DNA from 3 places in the Pseudomonas sp. SDO5215_S409 genome. Region 2 is predicted to be linked to each of the others. Evidence: predicted binding sites of a transcription regulator. Region 2 holds the regulator's gene; each other region holds the start of a gene.
The links. The regulator FliA, encoded in region 2, starts transcription of late flagellar genes. The targets are predictions, from matches to a motif close to CTAAAGTTTNNNNNNNNNNNGCCGNTAA.
Positions count from the first base shown of each region.

Region 1: a site for FliA is predicted at 4,003-4,030, ahead of motA (flagellar motor stator protein MotA). Genes of this name have one in related genera too.
Region 3: a site for FliA is predicted at 2,663-2,690, ahead of ACW9H9_RS08490 (methyl-accepting chemotaxis protein). Genes of this name have one in related genera too.

Region 1 is NZ_JBSVWN010000004.1:172,333-179,527, reverse strand. It holds gene ACW9H9_RS03605 (trimeric intracellular cation channel family protein) at 1-267, opposite strand, end outside; gene orn (oligoribonuclease) at 339-881, opposite strand; gene rsgA (small ribosomal subunit biogenesis GTPase RsgA) at 989-2,008, shown strand; gene motB (flagellar motor protein MotB) at 2,058-3,080, opposite strand; gene motA (flagellar motor stator protein MotA) at 3,084-3,935, opposite strand; gene ACW9H9_RS03580 (HDOD domain-containing protein) at 4,102-5,637, shown strand; gene ACW9H9_RS03575 (rhodanese-like domain-containing protein) at 5,696-6,511, shown strand; gene asd (archaetidylserine decarboxylase) at 6,524-7,195, shown strand, end outside.
Region 2 is NZ_JBSVWN010000014.1:8,585-15,779, reverse strand. It holds gene ACW9H9_RS10115 (DUF6392 family protein) at 1-312, shown strand, start outside; gene flhA (flagellar biosynthesis protein FlhA) at 499-2,613, shown strand; gene flhF (flagellar biosynthesis protein FlhF) at 2,625-3,941, shown strand; gene fleN (flagellar synthesis regulator FleN) at 4,048-4,881, shown strand; gene fliA (RNA polymerase sigma factor FliA) at 4,878-5,618, shown strand; gene ACW9H9_RS10090 (chemotaxis response regulator CheY) at 5,788-6,162, shown strand; gene ACW9H9_RS10085 (protein phosphatase CheZ) at 6,181-6,969, shown strand; gene ACW9H9_RS10080 (chemotaxis protein CheA) at 6,981-7,195, shown strand, end outside.
Region 3 is NZ_JBSVWN010000011.1:23,205-30,399, reverse strand. It holds gene ACW9H9_RS08505 (putative bifunctional diguanylate cyclase/phosphodiesterase) at 1-148, shown strand, start outside; gene ACW9H9_RS08500 (NorM family multidrug efflux MATE transporter) at 128-1,549, opposite strand; gene ACW9H9_RS08495 (LysR substrate-binding domain-containing protein) at 1,703-2,623, shown strand; gene ACW9H9_RS08490 (methyl-accepting chemotaxis protein) at 2,805-4,781, shown strand; gene ACW9H9_RS08485 (hypothetical protein) at 4,790-6,190, opposite strand; gene ACW9H9_RS08480 (hypothetical protein) at 6,257-6,769, opposite strand; gene ACW9H9_RS08475 (hypothetical protein) at 6,780-7,195, opposite strand, start outside.

The DNA of each region.
Region 1 (7,195 bases), on a different contig from region 2:
AAACACCGAGCGCAGGTGACGCATCAGCGGCGCGATAAAGATCGTCACCAGCGCCGCAATCGAGGTGAGCACCAGGTATTCGGGGTGCTTGACCCATGTCAGCGGGTAATGCCCCAGCAACACGTCCCGCACCGAACCACCGCCCAGCGCCGTCACGCAGGCGATCAGCACCACGCCAAACCAGTCCATGCCGCGCCGCCCGGCAGACAACGCACCGGTCATGGCTTCGGCGGTGATGGCGATGAGGTAGAGCATCAGCAGCATGATGGCGATCCTTGCAAAGAGGCGCGCAGTCTACTCATTGAGTGATGGCACCAAAAGGGGTGCCCGCCCCGCCCTTATGCCTTGATGAAATGCTTGCGGTAATGCTGCAGCTCGGCAATCGACTCGCGAATGTCATCCAGCGCCAGGTGCGTGCTGCCCTTGTGGAAGCTGTCCTTGACCTCCGGCGCCCAGCGTGCGGCCAGTTCCTTCAAGGTGGACACGTCCAGGTTGCGGTAATGGAAGTAGCTTTCCAGTGCCTTCATGTGGGTATAGAGGAAGCGTCGGTCCTGGCAGATGCTGTTGCCACAGATCGGCGACTTGCCCTTGGGCACCCAGTGCTCCAGAAAGGCGAGGGTCTGGGCCTCGGCCTCGGCCATGCTCACGCGGCTTTCACGCACGCGCTGGGTCAGGCCGGAGTTGCCGTGGGTGCGGGTGTTCCACTCGTCCATGCGCGCCAGCACTTCGTCACTGTGGTGGATAGCAATCACCGGGCCTTCGGCCAGGGTGTTGAGGTTGCTGTCGGTGACAATGGTAGCCATCTCGATGATGACGTCGGTGTCGGGGTTCAGACCGGTCATTTCCAGATCGATCCAGATCAGGTTCTGTGGGTTTTGCATGGTTGGATTCTCTTGGCACCTTGGCGTAGCTGCGCAGTTTAGCAGGCAGGGCGTGCTAGACTCGCGACCGTTTTACCTAACCTTTGCATTATCGACACGGAACACCCATGGCCAAACGCCAGCTCAACCGTCGCCAAAACTGGCGCATCGAAAAGATTCAGGGCGAACGCGCCGCTCGCGCCGCCAAGCGTGAATCTTCCGCCGTGGAAGCACTGGAAGGCGGCGACCTGGGCCCCGAACAAACGGGCCTGGTGATCGCGCATTTCGGTGTGCAGGTGGAAGTCGAGGCCCAGGACGGCACAGTGTCGCGCTGCCACCTGCGCGCCAACCTGCCTGCCCTGGTGACCGGCGACCAAGTGGTGTGGCGCGCTGGCAACCAGGGCATCGGCGTGATCGTCGCCCAGCTGCCGCGCACCACCGAACTGCGCCGTCCCGACAGCCGGGGCCAACTCAAGCCAGTGGCGGCCAACGTCGACATGATCGTCATCGTGTTCGCGCCACTGCCCGAGCCCCACGCCAACCTGATCGACCGCTACCTGGTCGCGGCCGAACACGCAGGCATCCGCCCGCTACTGCTGCTGAACAAGTTCGACCTGATCGACGAGCAAAACGCCCCGGCGCTCAACGCGCTGCTGGCGGTGTACCGGCAACTGGGTTACCCGGTGCTGGAGGTGTCTGCGCACCACGGCAACGGCATGCAACAGTTGCAGGAACAGCTGGACGGGCGCATCAGCGTGTTCGTGGGCCAGTCGGGCGTGGGCAAGTCGTCGCTGGTCAACAGCCTGCTGCCCGAGGTCGAAACCCGCGTGGGGCCGCTGTCGGAGCTGTCCGGCCAAGGCACCCACACCACCACCACCGCGCGTCTGTTCCACTTCCCAGGCGGCGGCGAGTTGATCGACTCCCCGGGGATTCGCGAATTCGGCCTGGGCCACGTCAGCCGCGCCGATGTCGAGGCGGGCTTTATCGAGTTCAACGACCTGATCGGCACCTGCCGCTTTCGCGACTGCAAGCATGACCGCGAACCGGGGTGCGCCCTGCTCAAGGCGCTGGAAGATGGCCGGGTGCAGCAGCAGCGGATGAACAGCTACCGGTCGATTATTGCGAGCTTGCCGGACAGTAGTTACTAGTCGATCCCTACAACAAGGCCGCGATAATCGCGGCCTTGTTGAATCGGCTTTATGAACCCGTCGCGGGCTGCGTCGGGTCCTTCACTGCGCCGTCATCAAACAGGTTCAGCTTCTGGCGCAGTTCATGCGCCGGCAGTGGTTCTTGCTCCGGGGGCAGCGCATTTGGGTCAACCGGGACTTCGCCCGGCGCGCCGTCGCCCTGAGTGGGTTGCGGCGTTACCGCGCCCTGTTCGCCTTCAATCGCCCGCTGGGCTTTTTTGGTCAGTACCACGATGTCGATACGGCGGTTGACCGGGTTGAACGGGTCTTTGATGTCAAACAATTGCGAAGAGGCAAAGCCCACCACCCGCGCCACTTGCGGGTCCGGGTAACCCCCGGCCACCAGCACCCGACGGGCGGCGTTGGCGCGGTTGGCCGAGAGTTCCCAGTTGCCGAAGTCACCTTGCCCGGCATAGGGCTTGGCATCGGTGTGGCCGCTCACGCTGATCTTGTTCGGCACCGCCTTGATGGTGTCGGACATGGCCAGCAGGATGTCCTCGAAGTACGGCTTGAGGCGCGCGCTGCCAGAGTCGAACATCGGGCGGTTCGCCGCGTCCATGATCTGGATGCGCAGGCCGTCCGGCGTGATCTGGAACTGGATCTGGTCCTTGAACTTCTGCAACTGCGGGTTATCGTCGACCTTGGTTTGCAGCTCCTGCATGAGCAGCTCAAGGCGCTCCTGCTCGACCTGTTCAGCCATGCTCTCGACGGTTTCGCGCTCGATGGGGATATTGGTCGGCGGCGACTCGGTCTTGATTTCCGGGTTGATGGTGCGCTCGGGCGCCAGTTGTGGCGAGCCGCCCAGGTCGATCACGAACGGGGTGCCGCTTTCGGAAAACCCAATGGGGTCTTTGAAGTAACCGGCGATGGCGATTTTCTGCTCAGGCGTGGCCGTGGACATCAGCCACAGCACCAGGAAGAACGCCATCATCGCCGTCGCAAAGTCGGCGAAGGCGATTTTCCAGGCGCCGCCATGATGCCCCGCAGCAAAGCGCTTGACGCGCTTGATGATGATCGGCTGGTTGTTTTCCATGGCTTAGCGACCGCGAACCGCTTGTTCCAGCTCGACGAAGCTTGGACGGTGCTTGGGGTACAAGACCTTGCGCCCGAACTCGACCGCCAGCGACGGCGGCATCCCGGAAGCAGAAGCCACCAACGATGCCTTGATCGCTTCGTAAATGTTCAACTCTTCCTTGGCATCGTGAGACAAGGACGTCGCCAGCGGACCAAAAAAGCCGTAGGCCGCGAGAATACCGAAGAAGGTCCCCACCAGCGCCGCACCCACGTGCATACCGATAGCCTTCTGGTCGCCTTCGCCCAGGGATGCCATGGTCACGACAATACCGAGTACGGCCGCCACAATACCGAAGCCGGGCATGCCGTCAGCAATGCCGGTCACGGCGTGGGACGGGTGCTCCAGCTCTTCCTTGAGGCTGAACAGCTCCATGTCGAACAGGCCTTCCAGCTCATGGGGAGCCATGTTGCCGGACGACATGATGCGCAAGTAATCGCAGATGTAAGCGGTCATGCGCTCGTCTTTGAGCACGGCCGGGTATTTGGCGAAAATCGGGCTGGCGGCGGCGTCTTCGATGTCGCCCTCAATGGCCATCATGCCTTCGCGGCGGCTCTTGTTGAGGATCTCGTAGATCAGGCCCAGCACTTCCAGGTAGAAGGTGTGGGAGAAGCGCGAGCTGAACATGCCCAGCGACTTTTTGATCACGTGCATCGTCATGTAGCCGGGGTTGGCCTGCAGGAATGCACCAAAGGCTGCGCCGCCGATAATCAGCACTTCAAAGGGCTGGATCAGCGCCGCAATTTTACCGTGGGACAGGACGTAGCCGCCGAGCACGCTGGCGATGACGACGATGATGCCGATAATTTTAGCCATAGGAGAGGGGTACTTACGCCGTCGGGTTCATGGACATATTCGGAAGTTCTAAAAACTCTTCTTCTACTTATCGGCAAATCTGCGCCAGACTATAGCCCGTTACGGCGAAAAGCCAGTTCGGCCCGCTCCGGGCGTGTTGACCGCAAGTGATGATCGCGCCCCAATCATGGCCAAAGAAACCAAAGCCCCGACTCAAAAACCTGCCGACCTAGCTGCCTGGATAAAGTGCCTGGATGCGGTGCTGTTGCCTGTTCCCAAGACTAGTCACGATCGGGTGTGCAAGGCGATCGCCGACAACCGCAGTTCGTTGCGCGATATTGCAGAACTGATGCAAAACAGCCCGGCGCTGGCGCTCAGCGTGATGCGCGAAGCCAACCACCATACGCATGGCAGCCTGGCCGAACCCGCCGAAAACCTTGAAGTGGCAATCAACCGCCTGGGCCTCAAACGTACCCAGGAGTTGCTGGCGCGCCTGCCTTCGGTGCCCGCCCATGAGATCCCGGCGGCGTTGCGCCAATTGCAGTTGATCAGCCAGCACGCCTCGCAACAAGCCAACGGCCTGTTCGCCAGCCGCCTGGCACGGCTGTGGCAAGACATTCATTGGGGCAGCCTGTTGTTCCTGTCGCCACTATGGCCAATGGCGATCGCCTACCCCAAATTGCTGGAAGCATGGGAACTGCGGGTCATCCACAAAGGCCAGCCTGCACACACAGTGGAACAGGAACTCTTTGGCGTGCGCCTGCTGGACCTGTGCCTTGGGCTGACCGAGGCGTGGCGCCTGCCGATCTGGGTGTCCCAGGGCTATACGCTGCTGCTTACCGAACAGCGTCTGCTGGTCAAGGCGCTGCACATCGCCCGCGAAGACGCACCGCTGCGCCAGCAACAGTTGCTGGACGCCGACCCGTCACTGCGCCGCTGGCTGAATCAACCGGCCAATACGGTTTTACTGGCCAACGGCATGGCGCTGGCGGCGCAGGAGTCCTGGACGTGCCCGCACACCCAGCGCTGGCAGTACCTCACCGCGCTGTACCTGCAACAGCCGCTGGCCGATGTGCAGCAACAGGCTCACCAACAAGCGGTGACCAGCGCCCGCAACAACCTGTTGCCCGACCTCTGGCACCCGGCCCTGTCGCTGATCTGGCCGTGGCATGTGCAACGGGTGCATCACGGTTTGTTGCCAGCACCGCCGCCTACCGCCGAATCCCTGGCCCTCTGGCGTCGCCGCTGCACTGAGTTGCTGGTGGAACCAAGCCGTTTTGCCAACGCCATGCACCTGACCACCTGCGCCCGGGAAGCCCTGGTGGCGTGCGGCATGCAACGGGTTCTGTTGCTGATGACAGACAAAGCCCAGAGCACCTTGCGTGCCCATCAGGCGGCTGGCCTGCCCAAGGAAGCCGATCACCTGAGCCTGGACGTCACGCACAGCACGCTGCTGCAACGCCTGCTGCAAAAGACCGCCCAAGTGCGCCTGACGCCCGACAACCACGCCCAATTCGCCCCGCTGCTGCCGCCGCTGCTGCGCCGCCTGTTCAATGGCGAGCACCTGCTGTTACGCTCGCTGAGCGCCAATGGCCGGGTGGTGATGCTCGCGATTGTCGACCAGGGCGGCGGGCCGTTCTCGGAAACCACCGTGCAAGCCTTCGGCAAAACCGCCCAGTGCATCGAAAAAGCCCTGCACAGCTTTACCAACCGCAGCGCCTGACGCTTGCGCTACAATCGCCCTCCCTTAGCGCCCCATTTTTATGCCCAGGAGGCTTCACATGCCTGACTTCTCTGGCTTGCCGCTGGTTATCGAGCCCCGCGACCTGCTGAGTCGCCTTGATGCCGAACACCTGATTCTGGTGGACCTGACCAGCGCTGCGCGGTATGCCGAAGGGCATATCCGTGGCGCCCGCTTCGTCGACCCCAAGCGCACCCAACTGGGCCAGCCACCGGCGCCGGGCCTGTTGCCGGGCAAGGCTGAGCTGCAAAGGCTGTTCGGCGAACTGGGCCATACCGCCGACGCCACCTACGTGGTGTACGACGACGAAGGCGGCGGTTGGGCCGGGCGCTTTATCTGGATGCTCGATGTGATCGGCCATCCGAACTACCACTACCTCGACGGCGGGCTGTTGGCCTGGCTGGACGAAAAACACCCGGTGTCCACCGAGGTTCCGGCCCCCGTCGGCGGCCCCGTCAGCCTGACCCTGCACGACACGCCCACCGCCACCCGCGAATACCTGCAAAGCCGCCTGGGCGCCGCCGACCTGGGCGTGTGGGACGCGCGCAGCCCGCTGGAATACTCCGGCGAAAAAGTCCTCGCGGCCAAAGGCGGGCACATCCCCGGCGCCGTGAACTTCGAGTGGACGGCGGGCATGGACAAGGCGCGCAACCTGCGCATCCGTCGCGACATGCCACAGGTGCTGGAAGACCTGGGCCTGACCCGCGACAAAGAAATCATCACTCATTGCCAGACTCACCACCGTTCTGGCTTCACCTACCTGGTGGCCAAGGCGCTCGGTTATCCGCGAGTCAAAGGTTATGCCGGTTCCTGGGGCGAATGGGGCAACCACCCCGACACCCCTGTCGAGATTTAAAGGACAGTTTCAATGAAAAAGCAGTTGTTCATCATCAGCCAGTACCTGCTGCCCCACCACTTGCTGTCGCGATTGGCCGGGTGCGTTGCCGAGTGCCGTGTGCGCTGGTTCAAGAACGCCTTCACCGCCTGGTTCGCCAAGCGCTATCAAGTGGACATGTCCCAGGCACTGGTCGAAGACCTGACCGCCTACGAGCACTTCAACGCGTTCTTCACCCGCGCCCTGAAAGACGGCGCGCGCCCGCTGGACCCGACTCCAGGTGCCGTACTGAGCCCGGCCGACGGTGCCGTCAGCCAGCTCGGCCCGATCGAACATGGCCGGGTGTTCCAGGCCAAGGGCCACAGCTTCAGCGTGCTGGAACTGCTCGGCGGTGACGCCGCCGCGGCGGCGCCGTTCATGGGCGGCGACTTCGCCACTATTTATCTTTCGCCCAAGGACTACCACCGCGTGCACATGCCATTGGCTGGCACGCTGCGGGAAATGGTCTACGTGCCAGGCCGAATTTTCTCGGTCAACCAGACCACCGCCGAAAACGTGCCAGAGTTGTTCGCCCGCAACGAGCGCGTGGTGTGCCTGTTCGACACCGAGCGCGGCCCGATGGCCGTGGTGTTGGTGGGCGCGATGATCGTGGCGTCGGTTGAAACCGTGTGGGCCGGGCTGGTGACGCCGCCCAAGCGCGAGCTG
Region 2 (7,195 bases):
CAGGCGGCAACGATGCTTTTGGAAACGCTGTACATCACGTTGGTCCCGGCAGTACCGGGTCAGAAAGTGTTCCGGGGTGAGTTGCCTGCGCCGTTCAAAGCGGCGATGAGCAGGGCAGAGGTCAGGGCGGATTTTGGTCAGCCGCTGGCGTCCAAGGGGCCAGCCACGCTGCCGTTGAACAGGAAAACCGGAGGGTGGGATGCCTATCAGCTGGAGCCCTCTGTGTATCCGGACACCCAGGTCATCATCAAATATGCGCAAGATACTGCGGTCAATACTCTGGTCTTCACGTTAATGAGTGCAGGCCATTAATCAGCGCGCTCAAGTTAAAACGCGTTCTATTGTTTGTGCCCAAGCTTGCGCCTGGTAAGCGATCCCGCCCGTTCCTTTCCCCCAACCCCAAAGTTGGACAGTTTCTTGCAACACCGCCCTCGCGCCCTTCTGCGGCGTCAAAAACCTGCTTCAAGGAAACGAGGAATACCGGTGGATCGCTCTCAAATGCTCAGCACGGCCCGTGGCACCCTGACCGACCTTTCGCGGGGCAATCTGGGTGTGCCGTTGTTGCTGCTGATCATGCTGGCCATGATGATGTTGCCGGTGCCGCCGTTCCTGCTGGACGTGTTTTTTACCTTCAACATCGCCCTGTCGATTGTGGTGCTGCTGGTGTGCGTGTACGCGCTGCGGCCGCTGGATTTTGCGGTGTTCCCGACCATCTTGCTGGTGGCGACCTTGCTGCGGCTGGCGCTCAACGTGGCGTCAACGCGGGTGGTGATGCTTCACGGTCAGGACGGTCACGCGGCGGCGGGCAAGGTGATCCAGGCGTTTGGCGAGGTGGTGATCGGCGGTAACTACGTGGTGGGTATCGTGGTGTTCGCGATTTTGATGATCATCAACTTCGTCGTGGTCACCAAGGGCGCCGGGCGCATCTCCGAGGTGAGTGCGCGGTTTACCCTGGATGCGATGCCCGGCAAGCAGATGGCGATCGACGCCGACCTCAACGCCGGCCTGATCGACCAGGGCCAGGCCAAGGCCCGCCGCGCAGAGGTGGCCCAGGAGGCCGAGTTCTACGGCTCCATGGACGGTGCCAGCAAGTTCGTGCGCGGTGACGCCATTGCCGGCCTGCTGATTCTGTTCATCAACCTGATCGGCGGCATGGCGGTCGGGATCTTCCAGCACGGCATGACCTTTGGCGATGCGGGCAAGGTATACGCCCTGTTGACCATCGGTGACGGTTTAGTGGCGCAATTGCCATCACTGTTGTTATCTACAGCGGCGGCAATCATGGTGACCCGTGCTTCGGGCTCCGAAGACATGGGCAAGCAGATCAACCGGCAGATGTTTGCGTCGCCCAAGGCCCTGGCCGTGGCGGCCGGACTGATGGCGGTGATGGGGCTGGTGCCCGGCATGCCGCACGTCTCCTTCCTGAGCATGGCCGCGCTGGCCGCGGGTGGGGCGTACCTGTTCTGGAAGAAGCAGAACCAGGTCAAGGTGCAGGCGCAGCAGGAGATCGCCCGCCAACAAGAGCTGTTGCCTTCACCGGCCCGCGCCCAGGAAACCAAGGAACTGGGCTGGGATGACGTGACCCCGATCGACATGATCGGCCTGGAAGTGGGTTACCGCCTGATTCCGCTGGTGGACCGCAACCAGGGCGGGCAATTGCTGGCGCGGATCAAGGGCGTGCGCAAGAAGCTGTCCCAGGACCTGGGCTTTTTGATGCCCACCGTGCACATCCGCGACAACCTCGACCTGGCGCCCAGCGCCTACCGCCTGACGCTGATGGGCGTGATCCTGGCCGAAGCCGAGATTTACCCCGACCGCGAACTGGCGATCAACCCCGGCCAAGTGTTCGGCAGCCTTAACGGCATCACCGCCAAAGATCCGGCTTTTGGCCTGGACGCGGTGTGGATCGAAATCAGCCAGCGCAGCCAGGCGCAGTCCCTGGGCTACACCGTGGTGGACGCCAGCACCGTGGTGGCCACGCACCTCAACCAGATTCTGTACAAGCACTCCCACGAGCTGATTGGCCACGAAGAAGTCCAGCAACTCATGCAGTTGCTGGCCAAGGCCTCGCCCAAACTGGCCGAAGAACTCGTGCCGGGGGTGCTGTCACTTTCGCAATTGCTCAAGGTGTTGCAGGCGCTGTTGGCCGAGCAGGTGCCGGTAAGGGACATTCGCAGCATTGCCGAGGCCATCGCCAACAATGCCGCCAAGAGTCAAGATACTGCCGCTTTAGTGGCAGCGGTGCGGGTGGGGTTGTCTCGCGCCATCGTGCAAAGCATTGTAGGGCTTGACTCCGAGCTGCCTGTGATCACGTTGGAGCCCAGGTTGGAACAAATATTGCTCAACAGTATTCAGAAGGCCGGGCAGGGCGCTGACGAGGGTGTTCTGCTGGAGCCGAGCATGGCGGAAAAGCTGCAGCGTTCGTTGATCGATGCCGCCCAGCGCCAGGAAATGCAGGGCCACCCGGTGATCTTGCTGGTGGCCGGTCCGGTCCGGGCGATGTTGTCGCGGTTTGGACGCCTGGCTATTCCGAATTTGCACGTTTTGGCTTATCAGGAAATTCCTGACAACAAGCAAGTGACTATCGTCGCGACAGTAGGGCCCAACGGCTGAGGTAGTGGGTTATGCAAGTGAAGCGTTTTTTCGCCGCCGATATGCGTCAGGCCATGAAACTGGTCCGCGACGAGCTGGGCGCCGACGCTGCGATTATTGGCAACCGCCGCATTGCAGGCGGTGTCGAGCTGACGGCTGCCCTTGATTACCAGCCGTCGGCCCTGGCCCCTCGCGTGCCCAACATGGAGCTCGAAGACGAGCTGCGCAAGACCGCCTCGCGTATCGTCTCGGCCCAGGCCGAACTGAGCCTGCGCAGTGACGGCGACGCCAGCACCAGCCGCCAGCTGTTCGCCGGCCTGCCGCTGACTGCAGCCGAGCCGCTGGTAGAGCCGACGTTTGTCGAGCCACCACGCCCTGCCGCGCCAGCCCCGGCCCCGTCTGTGGACTCGCGTGCGCTGGACTCGATGCGCAGCGAGCTCAATGGCCTGCGCGAATTGCTGGAAGTGCAACTGGGTTCGCTGGCCTGGACCCAACTGCAAGGCAGCAAGCCGCAGCAGGCCAACCTGTGGCGCCGCTTGCAACGCATCGGCTTGTCCGGCCCGTTGTCACGCGACCTGCTGGCGCTGACCACCGAAATCGACGACCCGCGCCAAGCCTGGCGCATGCTCTTGGCGCACCTGGCGCGCATGATCGTCACCCCGGAACTCGAACCCCTGGAAGAAGGCGGCGTGATCGCCATGGTCGGCCCCGCCGGCATGGGCAAGACCACCACGCTGGCCAAGCTCGCGGCGCGCTACGTGCTCAAGTACGGCGCGCAGAACATTGCGCTGGTCAGCATGGACAGCTACCGCATTGGCGCCCAGGAGCAGCTCAGGACCCTGGGCCGTATCCTCAATGTGCCGGTTACGCACCTGGACCCAGGCCAGTCGCTGGTCAACGCGCTTGACCCGCTGCTGCGCAAGCGCGTGGTGTTGATCGACACCGCAGGCCTGCAAGCCAGTGATCCGGCGCTGCGCATGCAGCTCGAGAGCCTGGCCGGTCGCGGGATCAAGGCAAAGAATTACCTGGTGCTGGCCACCACCAGCCAGAAGCAGGTGCTGACCGCCGCCTACCACAGCTACAAGCGCTGCGGGCTGGCCGGTTGCATCCTGACTAAACTCGACGAAACCGCCAACCTGGGCGAAGTGCTGAGCCTGGCCATCGCCCATGAGTTGCCGGTGGCTTACCTGACCGACGGGCCGCGCATCCCGGATGATTTGCATCTGCCGCGCCGTCACCAGTTGGTCAGCCGTGCCGTGAGCATACAAATGCAGGAAGAACCCAGTGAGGAAGCGATGGCCGACATGTTCGCGGACCTCTACCACAGCCCGGCCAAACAGGTCGGCTGAGGGCAATATGAATACAGTGCAATGTACCTACATCGGTGGTCTGCAAGCGGTTAACGCGGCCAGCCTGTGTAGCCTGCGTCTCAGCAAGACAAGGTAAAGAAAGAACATGGGCAGCATGCATCCCGTACAGGTGATCGCGGTGACCGGCGGCAAAGGTGGCGTCGGGAAAACTAACGTGTCAGTGAATTTGTCCCTGGCCCTGGCAGAGCTTGGCCGTCGGGTCATGCTGCTGGACGCGGACCTGGGGCTGGCGAACGTCGACGTTCTGCTGGGCCTGACGCCCAAACACACCCTGGCCGATGTGATCGAGGGCCGGTGCGACCTGCGCGATGTGTTGCTGCAAGGCCCCGGCGGGATCCGTATCGTGCCCGCCGCCTCCGGCACCCAGAGCATGGTGCACCTGAGCCCGGCCCAGCACGCGGGCCTGATTCAGGCGTTCAGCGACATTGGCGACAACCTTGACGTGCTGGTGATCGACACCGCCGCCGGCATTGGCGAGTCCGTGGTCAGCTTCGTGCGCGCCGCGCAGGAAGTCCTGTTGGTGGTGTGCGACGAACCCACCTCGATCACCGACGCCTACGCCCTGATCAAACTGCTTAACCGTGACTACGGCATGAACCGCTTTCGCGTGCTGGCCAACATGGCCCAGAGCCCGCAAGAGGGGCGCAACCTGTTCGCCAAGTTGACCAAGGTCACGGATCGCTTCCTCGACGTCGCCTTACAATACGTGGGCGCCGTGCCCTACGACGAGTGTGTGCGCAAGGCTGTGCAAAAGCAGCGTGCCGTCTATGAAGCGTTCCCTCGTTCCAAATGCGCGCTGGCGTTCAAGGCCATTGCCCAGAAGGTCGATACCTGGCCGTTGCCCGCCAACCCGCGGGGGCATCTGGAGTTTTTCGTCGAGCGATTGGTGCATCAGACGAGCGCGGGACCGGTGCTATGACAGCGAGCGGCTACAACCTTTACAAAAAGTCGGCACGTGACAGCCAGGTGGAGCTGATCGAGCGCTATGCGCCGCTGGTCAAGCGCATCGCCTATCACTTGCTGGCGCGCCTGCCGGCCAGTGTGCAGGTCGAGGACCTGATCCAGGCCGGCATGATCGGCCTGCTGGAGGTGTCGACCAAGTACGACGCGAGCAAGGGCGCGAGTTTCGAGACGTACGCGGGTATCCGTATTCGCGGCGCGATGCTCGATGAGGTGCGTAAAGGTGACTGGGCCCCGCGTTCGGTGCACCGAAATACCCGGATGGTCAGTGACGCCATTCGCGCAATTGAAGCAAAAACCGGCCGTGACGCTAAAGATCATGAAGTTGCGGCCGAACTCCAATTGAGTCTCGATGATTACTACGGGATTTTGAACGATACCTTGGGCAGCCGCTTGTTCAGTTTCGACGACCTGTTGCAGGACGGCGAACACGAAGGGCTGCACGAGGACGGCGCGAGTGCTCACCTGGAACCTTCGCGCGACCTGGAAGATGAACGCTTCCAGGGCGCCCTGGCAGAGGCGATCGCCAACCTGCCGGAGCGTGAGCGGCTGGTGTTGGCGCTGTACTACGACGAAGAGCTGAACCTCAAGGAAATCGGTGAGGTCCTGGGGGTCAGCGAATCGCGCGTAAGCCAGTTGCACAGCCAGTGCGCCGCCCGCTTGCGGGGGCGTTTGGGTGAGTGGCGAGCGCGCTGACACGCAGTGTGGGGACACTGTGAACGACACCGCCAGGGCGCAGGTCTTGGTGGTATTGGCCCGTGGTGCACCCCTGGCAGTCCTTTTTGTGTAACGCCTGTTGATTGAAATGGCGCGTCCAGCAGCTGGGCGCGTTTAAGACTGCTTGGAGGTCGAATTGGACAAGAACATGAAAATCCTCATCGTTGATGATTTTTCAACGATGCGGCGGATCATAAAAAACCTGTTGCGTGACCTGGGGTTCACCAACACGATCGAGGCGGATGACGGGTTGACCGCCATTCCGATCCTCAACAGCGGCAGCGTCGACTTTCTGGTAACCGACTGGAACATGCCGGGCATGACCGGTATCGATCTGCTGCGCCACGTGCGCGCGGATGAAAAACTGCGCAACCTCCCTGTGCTGATGGTCACCGCCGAAGCCAAGCGCGAGCAGATCATCGAAGCTGCCCAGGCCGGGGTCAACGGCTATGTGGTCAAGCCCTTCACCGCCTTGGCGTTGAAAGAGAAGATCGAAAAGATCTTCGAGCGCATCCACGGTTGATGCCACCACGGGGGAGCTATGGAGCCTAAAGAAACATCTCAGAGCGATTTTGAGTCGACGCTGAAAAAACACGCTCAGGAGCTGGTCCAGAGCCTTGAAAAAGGCCAGTTCGGCGATGCGGTGCAGTTGATCCACGAGCTCAACCAGACCCGTGACCGCGGCTTGTACCAGGAAGTGGGCAAGCTCACCCGTGAGCTGCACAGTGCGATCGTCAATTTTCACATTGACCCGCACATGCCCCAGGCCGAGGAAGTGTCGCAGATCACCGATGCCACCGAGCGCCTGTCCTATGTGGTCAGGCTGACTGAGGCGGCGGCCAACCGCACCATGGACCTGGTGGAAAACGCCACGCCGCTGGTCAATGGCATGGCCACCGAGGCCAAGGCCCTGAGCACGGACTGGGGGCGCTTCATGCGCCGGGAAGTGGGCGCCGAAGAGTTTCGCGAGCTGGCGCGCCGGGTCGACAGTTTTCTCAACCGCAGCGAGCAGGAGAGCCGCACGGTATCGAGCAACCTGAACGACATTCTGCTGGCGCAGGATTACCAGGACCTCACCGGCCAGGTGATCAAGCGCGTGACCCAACTGGTCACCGAAGTGGAAAGCAACCTGCTCAAACTGGTGTTGATGGCCAGCCAGGTGGACCGCTTTGCCGGTATCGAACATGACCGCGCGGCGATCCTCTCGGAAAAAGATCCACAAAAACACCTCGCCAAGGGTGAAGGTCCGCAGATTCATGCCGATAAACGTGAAGACGTCGTATCCGGACAAGATGACGTAGACGATTTGCTGTCCAGTTTAGGCTTCTAAGGAGCACGCACATGAGCTTCGGCGCCGATGAAGAAATCCTTCAGGATTTCCTTGTAGAGGCCGGCGAAATTTTAGAGCAGCTGTCGGAACAACTGGTCGAGCTGGAAAGCCGACCGGACGATGCCAACCTGCTCAATGCCATTTTTCGCGGTTTTCACACTGTAAAAGGGGGCGCCGGCTTCCTCCAGCTCCATGAGCTGGTGGAGTGCTGCCACATCGCCGAGAA
Region 3 (7,195 bases), on a different contig from region 2:
AACCCCCGAGCAACTGGCGCTGTTGCGCCTGTTCGGGTGCGACCAGGCCCAGGGTTACTTGATCAGCAAGCCGCTGCCGTTGCCGGAGCTGGTGGAGTACCTGACCTTCGGCGCCGGCCAGCGCACCTCATTGGGTGAGGTTATTTAACTCCGCCGCCTGGCCGCCCACAGGCTGGGCGGCGCGGGCCTGGCGGCCAATCATGCGTTTCATCTTCGCCTCGAACGCCCACGTCAGGCTCACCGCCGCACACGCCAATCCCAACGCCAGGCCCCACCACACCCCGGTCGTGCCCCACCCCAGGGTGAATGCCATCAGCCATGCCGCTGGCGCCCCGATCAGCCAGTAACAGACCAACCCCACCAGGAACGTGGTCTTGGCGTCCTGCAGGCCGCGGATGCAACCCATGGCGATGGTCTGCACGCCGTCGAACAATTCAAACCACGCCGCGACCGCCAGCAGGCTGACCGCCAGGGTGACCACGTCGACAAAGGCCGGGTTGTTGACGTCTATCAACAGGCCCACAAACTGGCGAGAGAACAGCAGCAGCGCCAGCGCAAAGACAAGCATGATCGCGGCGCCAAAGCCGATGCCGACCCGCCCGGCCAGGCGCGCCGACAGCAGTTGCCCGGCCCCGTAGTGCTGGCCGATGCGCATGGTGACGGCATACGACAGGCCCGCGGGCACCATGAACGCCACCGACACAATCTGCAACGCCACCTGGTGCGACGCCAGTTTTGTGGTGCCCAAGGTGCCGACACACAGCGCTGCAAAGTAAAACAGCCCGAGCTCCACCGCATAAGTGCCGCCAATCGGCAGGCCCAACCGCCACAGCTCACGCAGGTACTGAAGGTTCAGCCGCGCCAGGCCTTTGCGCAGCGGGTAGGCGTCATAGGCGCGGCTTTGGCGGATGTACCACATCATGCTCAATGCCATGCCGGTGGCGACGATGGCCGTGACCAGCCCGATACCGGTCAGGCCCAGCTGGGGCAGGCCGAACGCGCCTTTGATCAACGCATCGTTGAGTACGTAGTTGAGCACCGTGCCGCCCGTGGCAATCACCACCACCGGCGTGGCCTTGCCGATGGCACTGGTGAACCCGCGCAGGGCCATGAATGACAGGTAGCCCGGCAGCGCGAACGGCAAGATCGACAGAAATTGCACGGCGAACGCCACGTTGGACGGGGTCTGGCCGAACAGCAGCAGCAAGGGTTTGAGGTTCCACAGAAACAGGCCGCCCACCAGCGCCAGCAGCCACGCCAGCCAGAGCCCAGCCTGGGTCAGGCGGGTGGCGCCTTCGATGTCGCCGGCGCCCTGGCGAATGGACACCAGGGTGCCCACCGAAGCGATCACGCCGATGCAGAAAATCGACACGAACGTGTAGCTCGCCGCGCCCAGCGTGCCACCGGCCAGGGCTTCGGGGCTCAGGCGGGCCATCATGATGGTGTCAGTCAGCACCATCAGCATGTGGGCCAACTGTGAGGCAATCAACGGCCCTGACAGCCGCAGAATGGCCCAGAGTTCGGTACGCGCCGGATGCTGCATGATCATCAGTCTCAAAAAAGTCACGGGAGGGGGGAAGGGTCGATTCTCGGCGCTCTTGGCGCTTTGCACAAAGGGAAAAATACGATCATTCGCATGATTAAAACTCATGCGTGACCGATTCTGTTAGGGTTTGCCCACTGCGCTGTCGGAGCTTTCCCTATGCCTCGTCGTCTTCCTCCGCTTTACGCCTTGCGGGCGTTTGAAGCCGCGTCCCGGCATCACTCCTTCACCCGGGCGGCAGAAGAGTTGTCCATCACCCAAAGCGCGGTGAGCCGGCACATTCGTACCCTGGAAGAGCATTTTGCCTGTCGTTTGTTTCAGCGCAGTGGCCGCACCCTGCAACTCACCGAGGCCGCGCGCCTGTTGCTGCCCGGCGTGCGCGAGGCGTTTGCGGCCCTGGAGCGTGCCTGCCAGACCTTGAGCCGCGACGACGACATTTTGCGCATGAAGGCACCCTCGACCCTGACCATGCGCTGGCTGCTGGCGCGGCTGAGCCGGTTCCGCCACTTGCAGCCGGGCAATGAAGTGCAACTGACCAGCGCCTGGATGAGCGTGGACCAAGTGGACTTCAACCAGGAGCCGTTCGACTGCGCCGTGCTGCTGAGCCACGGCCACTTCCCGCCGGACTGGGAGGCCAGCTACCTGTTCCCCGAACTGCTCATCCCGGTGGGCGCGCCCAACCTGCTTGACGACGGCCCGTGGGACGCGGCCCGGCTGGCCAGTGCCGAGCTGCTGCACCCCACGCCCGACCGGCGCGACTGGCGCTACTGGCTCGAACGCATGGGCCTTTCGCCGCAAGTGTCGCTCAAGGGCGGCCAGGTGTTCGACACACTGGAGCTGGGCATGATCGCCGCGGCCCGGGGCTACGGCGTGTCCATGGGCGACCTGTTGATGGTGGCCGAAGACGTGGCCCAAGGGCGCTTGAGCCTGCCCTGGCCCACCGCCGTGGCCAGTGGCGAGAACTACTACCTGGTGTGGCCCAAAACCCGGCCCGGCGGTGAGCGCCTGCGCAGGCTGGCGGACTTTCTGCAGGGTGAGGTGCAGGCCATGCAATTGCCCGTGGTCGAGCGGCTGGGTTAAGCCTGCGGGCCGCCGTGTGTGCGATATCCGGGTGAAGCGCTCAAGTATTGACCCGGCCCGCCGAAGTAATTGTGTCAGAGCCGACAACCCCCCCGTTTAGCGGCTCAACGTGCCCCCTTTAGATAATTTGCCGAGCTGCGCTATGAGATCAGGATGATCCTGGCCTCGGCCAGGAGCTGTCATGTCTCAACCTCGCGCTCGGATCGCCTCTCAACTGGGCCTGGCCCTGGCCCTCATACTGGTCGTGGTCATCAGCGGCAGCACCGTGTTTGCCCTGCGCACGCTGGATGCCGCCAACCTGGATATCCGCGAAGAACACCTGGCCAGCGAAGCCCGCTTGCTGGCCGACCAGCTCAACACCTTTCACAGCACCCTGCGCGAGAGTACCCGGCGCTTGAGCGGGCTGTTCGAAAAACGCTTCGGCGTAGGCCTGAGCGTGCGCGCCGACCAGCCGGTGACGGTGGCCGGTGTGCAAACCCCCAGCCTGTATTTGGGCACCGAGTTGCTCAACAACAACTTTGCCGACGTCGACGAGTTCAAGCAGATGTCCGGCGGCGTGGCCACGGTGTTCGTGCGCAGCGGCGATGACTTTATCCGCGTCAGCACCTCCCTGACCAAGCAGGACGGCAACCGCGCCATTGGCACCGTGCTCGACCGCCAGGGCCCGGCGTATGCGCGGGTGCTCGCCGGTCAGGCGTACATCGGTCGTGCGGTGTTGTTCGACCGTTCCTACATGACCCAGTACAGCCCCGTACGCGATGCGAGCGGAAATGTCATCGCCGTGCTGTTTATCGGCTTCGACTACACCGACGCGCAAGCCGCGCAGTTCAACAACCTCAAGCGCTTTCGCATCGGCCAGACCGGCTCGCTGGCGCTGCTCGACGAGCAAAAGCACTGGCTGGTGCCGCCAGCCGGCGTGCAGGCGCCGGATGCGGCGATCGCGGTGATGCTGGACCTGGCGAAAGCGCCGGGTAAAGGCCGCTTCTGGAGCGACGGCAACCAGGACGTCTACAGCCTGGCGGTGCCGTTCGACGGCGGCCCGTGGTCGGTGGTGGCAAGCATGCCCACAGCCGAGATTCGCGCCGTGACCTGGACCGTGGGCACGCGCCTGGTGGTTGGCAGCCTGCTGGCGATGCTGCTGGCCGTGGCCGCCGCGGTGTGGCTGCTGCGCAGCAAATTGCAGCCCCTGGGTGACCTGGTACGCCAGGCCGAATCCTTGGGCGCTGGCGATTTGAGCGCGCGCCTGAACGTGTCCAGCCACGATGAAATCGGCCAACTGGCGCGCAGTTTCAACCAGATGGGTGAGGCGCTGTCGACCATGGTGTCGCACATCCGCAAGGCGGCCGAAGACGTCAACAGCCGCGCCCAGGCGTTGTCTGGTTTGTCGGGCGGGGCGTATGAAGGCATGGAGCAACAGTCCGGCGAAATCACCAGCATGGCCGGTGCGGTGGAAGAGTTCAGCGCCACCTCGCTGAACATCGCCGACAACATGGGCAGCACCGAGCGCCTGGCCCAGGACAACGCGCGCCAGACGCAGATCGGTCGCAACTCGATGCAAGACGCCTCGTCCTCGCTGGAACACATTGCCAGCGCCCTGAACAGCACGGCAGCGGTGATCAACACCCTGGACCAGCGCTCGCAGGAAATCGGCGGGATCGTGGGGGTCATCACCTCGATTGCCGAGCAGACCAACCTGCTGGCCCTCAACGCCGCGATCGAGGCGGCCCGGGCGGGCGAGCAAGGGCGCGGCTTTGCGGTGGTGGCCGACGAAGTGCGCAACCTGGCGTCGCGCACCCGTCAGGCCACGGACGAAATTTCTTCGATGATCCAGAGCATCCAGCAAGAAACCGGCAACGCCATCCACACCATGGAACAGGGCAACGCCCTGATGCAGGAAGGCCTGTCGCGCAACGCCGACGTGGCCTCGGCCCTGGCGCGCATCGACGAGCAAAGCCGCTCGGCGGGCGAGCAATTTGCCGCCATTACTACCGCTACCCAGGAACAGAGCAGCACTGCCAACGTGCTCAGCAGCAACTTGCAAAGCATTGCCCTGGCCAACAGCGAACAGCGCGAAGTGGTGTCGAACCTGGCCATCACCGCCAAAGAGCTGGAAACCCTGGCCGCCGGACTGCGCCAGGAAGTCGACCGCTTCCGCTGATCGTTCGCTTACTTGCAGTCGGCGTTGCTGGCCACCTCTCGGGTGGCCAGTTTCATCGCCTTGGCCAGCTCGGTCGCGTTGTTGCTGGCATAGGTGCGCCCGCCGGTGTTTTCGGCGATGCAACGTGAGGCGCCGCCTGCGCCGATGTTGACGACGTTGACCCGCAGCCGTGGCTGGTTCTTGGCGATTGTGCGGGAGACGGCGCAGGCGTCGCGGTCGCAGCCGTCTTCGCCGTCGATAAACATCACGATCATGGCGTCACGCGTGCGCCCGTCCACGGTGCTGGCAGCCTTTTCCAGGCTGGCGGCCAGCGGGGTGCCGTCGTTGGGGGTGAGGCCGCGCAGGCCCGCCATGAGGCGTGGGCGGTCGCCGAATTTGAAGACACCGTGGTCCGGGGTGCTGCCGCAACCGGCAAAGGTGATCAGGCGTGTGTCGATCTTGGGGTCCAGGGCCTTGAGCATGCCGCCAAAGGAGTCGTTGGCGATGTCCATGCGGGTGGGCGGCTGGAAGATGCGTTGCGCGCGGTCTTCGTCCAGGAAGCGGCTGGCGGGGCTGCCAAAGAACCAGTCCTCATCGGCCTTTACCGCGTTGATATTCAGCATCATCGACCCCGAGGTGTCGAGCACCACCACAAACTGCGGCGTCTCGACTTTGGCCGCGCCTTTGCGGCAGGCGTAGTTGTCCAGCGTTGGCGGCGGCGCCTTGACCACCGGCGGCGGTGGCGCAGGCTCAGGTTCGGGCACCGGCTCAGGCTCGGGCTCAGGTTCTGCCACGGGTTCAGGCGCAGGCGCAGGCGGCTCGGCAACCACGGCCGGCTCAACCACCGCCGCCGGTGCCATGGGCTCGACCACCGGCACCGGGCGCCACAGCCACCACCACAGCGCCAACAGCAGCAATAACAGCAACAACAGGCCCAGCAGCAGCGCCGCCCAGCGCCAGGCCCGGGGCACCCCTGCGGCCGCCGCTACCGGGGCCAGCGCAGCAGGCGCAATGACCGGCGGCGGCAGCGGCTTGGGCGGGCGCGGGGTGTTCCAGCGGATCACCAAGGGCTCGCCATTGAGGCTGTAGAGGTCGCTCAGGATCGGCTCGCCGATCAGCGTTTCCAAGCGGCGCGCGGCGTCGGCCTGGTCGCGCTTTTTCAACTCGTCGGCCAAGTGGATGAGGGCGCTCTGGCGCTGCTCGTAGGTGTGCAGCAGGCGGCGTTGGCGGTCGCTGTCCAGGTCGGCGTAGGGCGTCGGCTGGCCACCCAGGCCCGTCCACCATTCCAGTGTGCCGTCGGCGCCCGTGCGGGGAATCGCAAACAGGCTGGCGGCCACCGGCGGCAGGTGTTTCTGGATCAGCGCGACGGTGTCTTGCAGTGCGTCTGCAGTGTCCGTGGTGGCGTGCACATCCCTGATGACCCGTTGCATGAAAGCGATTCCTGAAAAAGAGGGCAGGCATCGCGCACGATGCCTGCAAAGGGTGAAACGCCGGGCTTACTCTTCGTAGCCCAGGCTGAACTGCAGCTGGTTGACCTTTTTCTGCAAGGTCTTCAACTGTTCTTGCTTGGCCAGCAGTTGTGCCGGGGTGGCGTTCTGGGTGGCCGCCTGCGCCTGGTTGGCCTTGAGCTGCTGCTCAAGGCCGGCGATCTGCTGCTGCACATCGCTGCGGTTGGCGCGGCGTTTTTTCAGCGTGCTCAGCAGTTGGCCCAGCGACTGGTTTAACTGCGCCTGCGCCTGTTGCTGGCCGACCAGGTCTGCCCGGGTCGCGGCTTGCTGCGCCGTGATGTTGTCGTAGACCTGGCGGAACATCGCGTTTTCTTCGCGCGAGGCGGTCAGGGCCGCTTCCTTCTGCTTGACCTGGTCGCTGTAGCCACCGGAGTAGTCGCAGTTCATCTTGGTGAGCATGCTGGCATCGCGGTTGGTCGCGTCGCACTCGCCGGGGGCGGTGGCGCAACCGGCCAGGGCCAGGATGGCCGCGAGGGCCAGCCCGTGTTTAACAAAGGTCATGGTCACGTGCTTAGCCCAGGGTGATTGCGGAGCGTTGGGTGTACAGGCCGTCGACTTCCTTTTGCAGGGCCGCGACTTTCTCGTTCATCTTCAGGATGTTGATGTCGACCTGCTTGATGTCGTCGCCGGTGGCGCCGTCCACGCGCTCTTGCTGGGCCACTTTGGTGTACTCGGTGACCTTGGTGCGCATGTTGCCCAGGTCCTTGCGCATGATGGCGATGTTGCGGTCGATCTCGGCGATGTCGTTCTGCGCCTTGGCCTTGTTGAGCTGCTGGCTGGCCATGGCTTGCTTGATCTGGGCCAGGCGCAGTTGATCGTCGTTGATCACTTGCTGGGCGGTGGCGGTCCGGGCAACGACGTTCTGGGTGTCTTGCTGCACGTCACTGTTCATTTTGGACAGGCGCTGCGTGGTGTTGGAGTACTCGC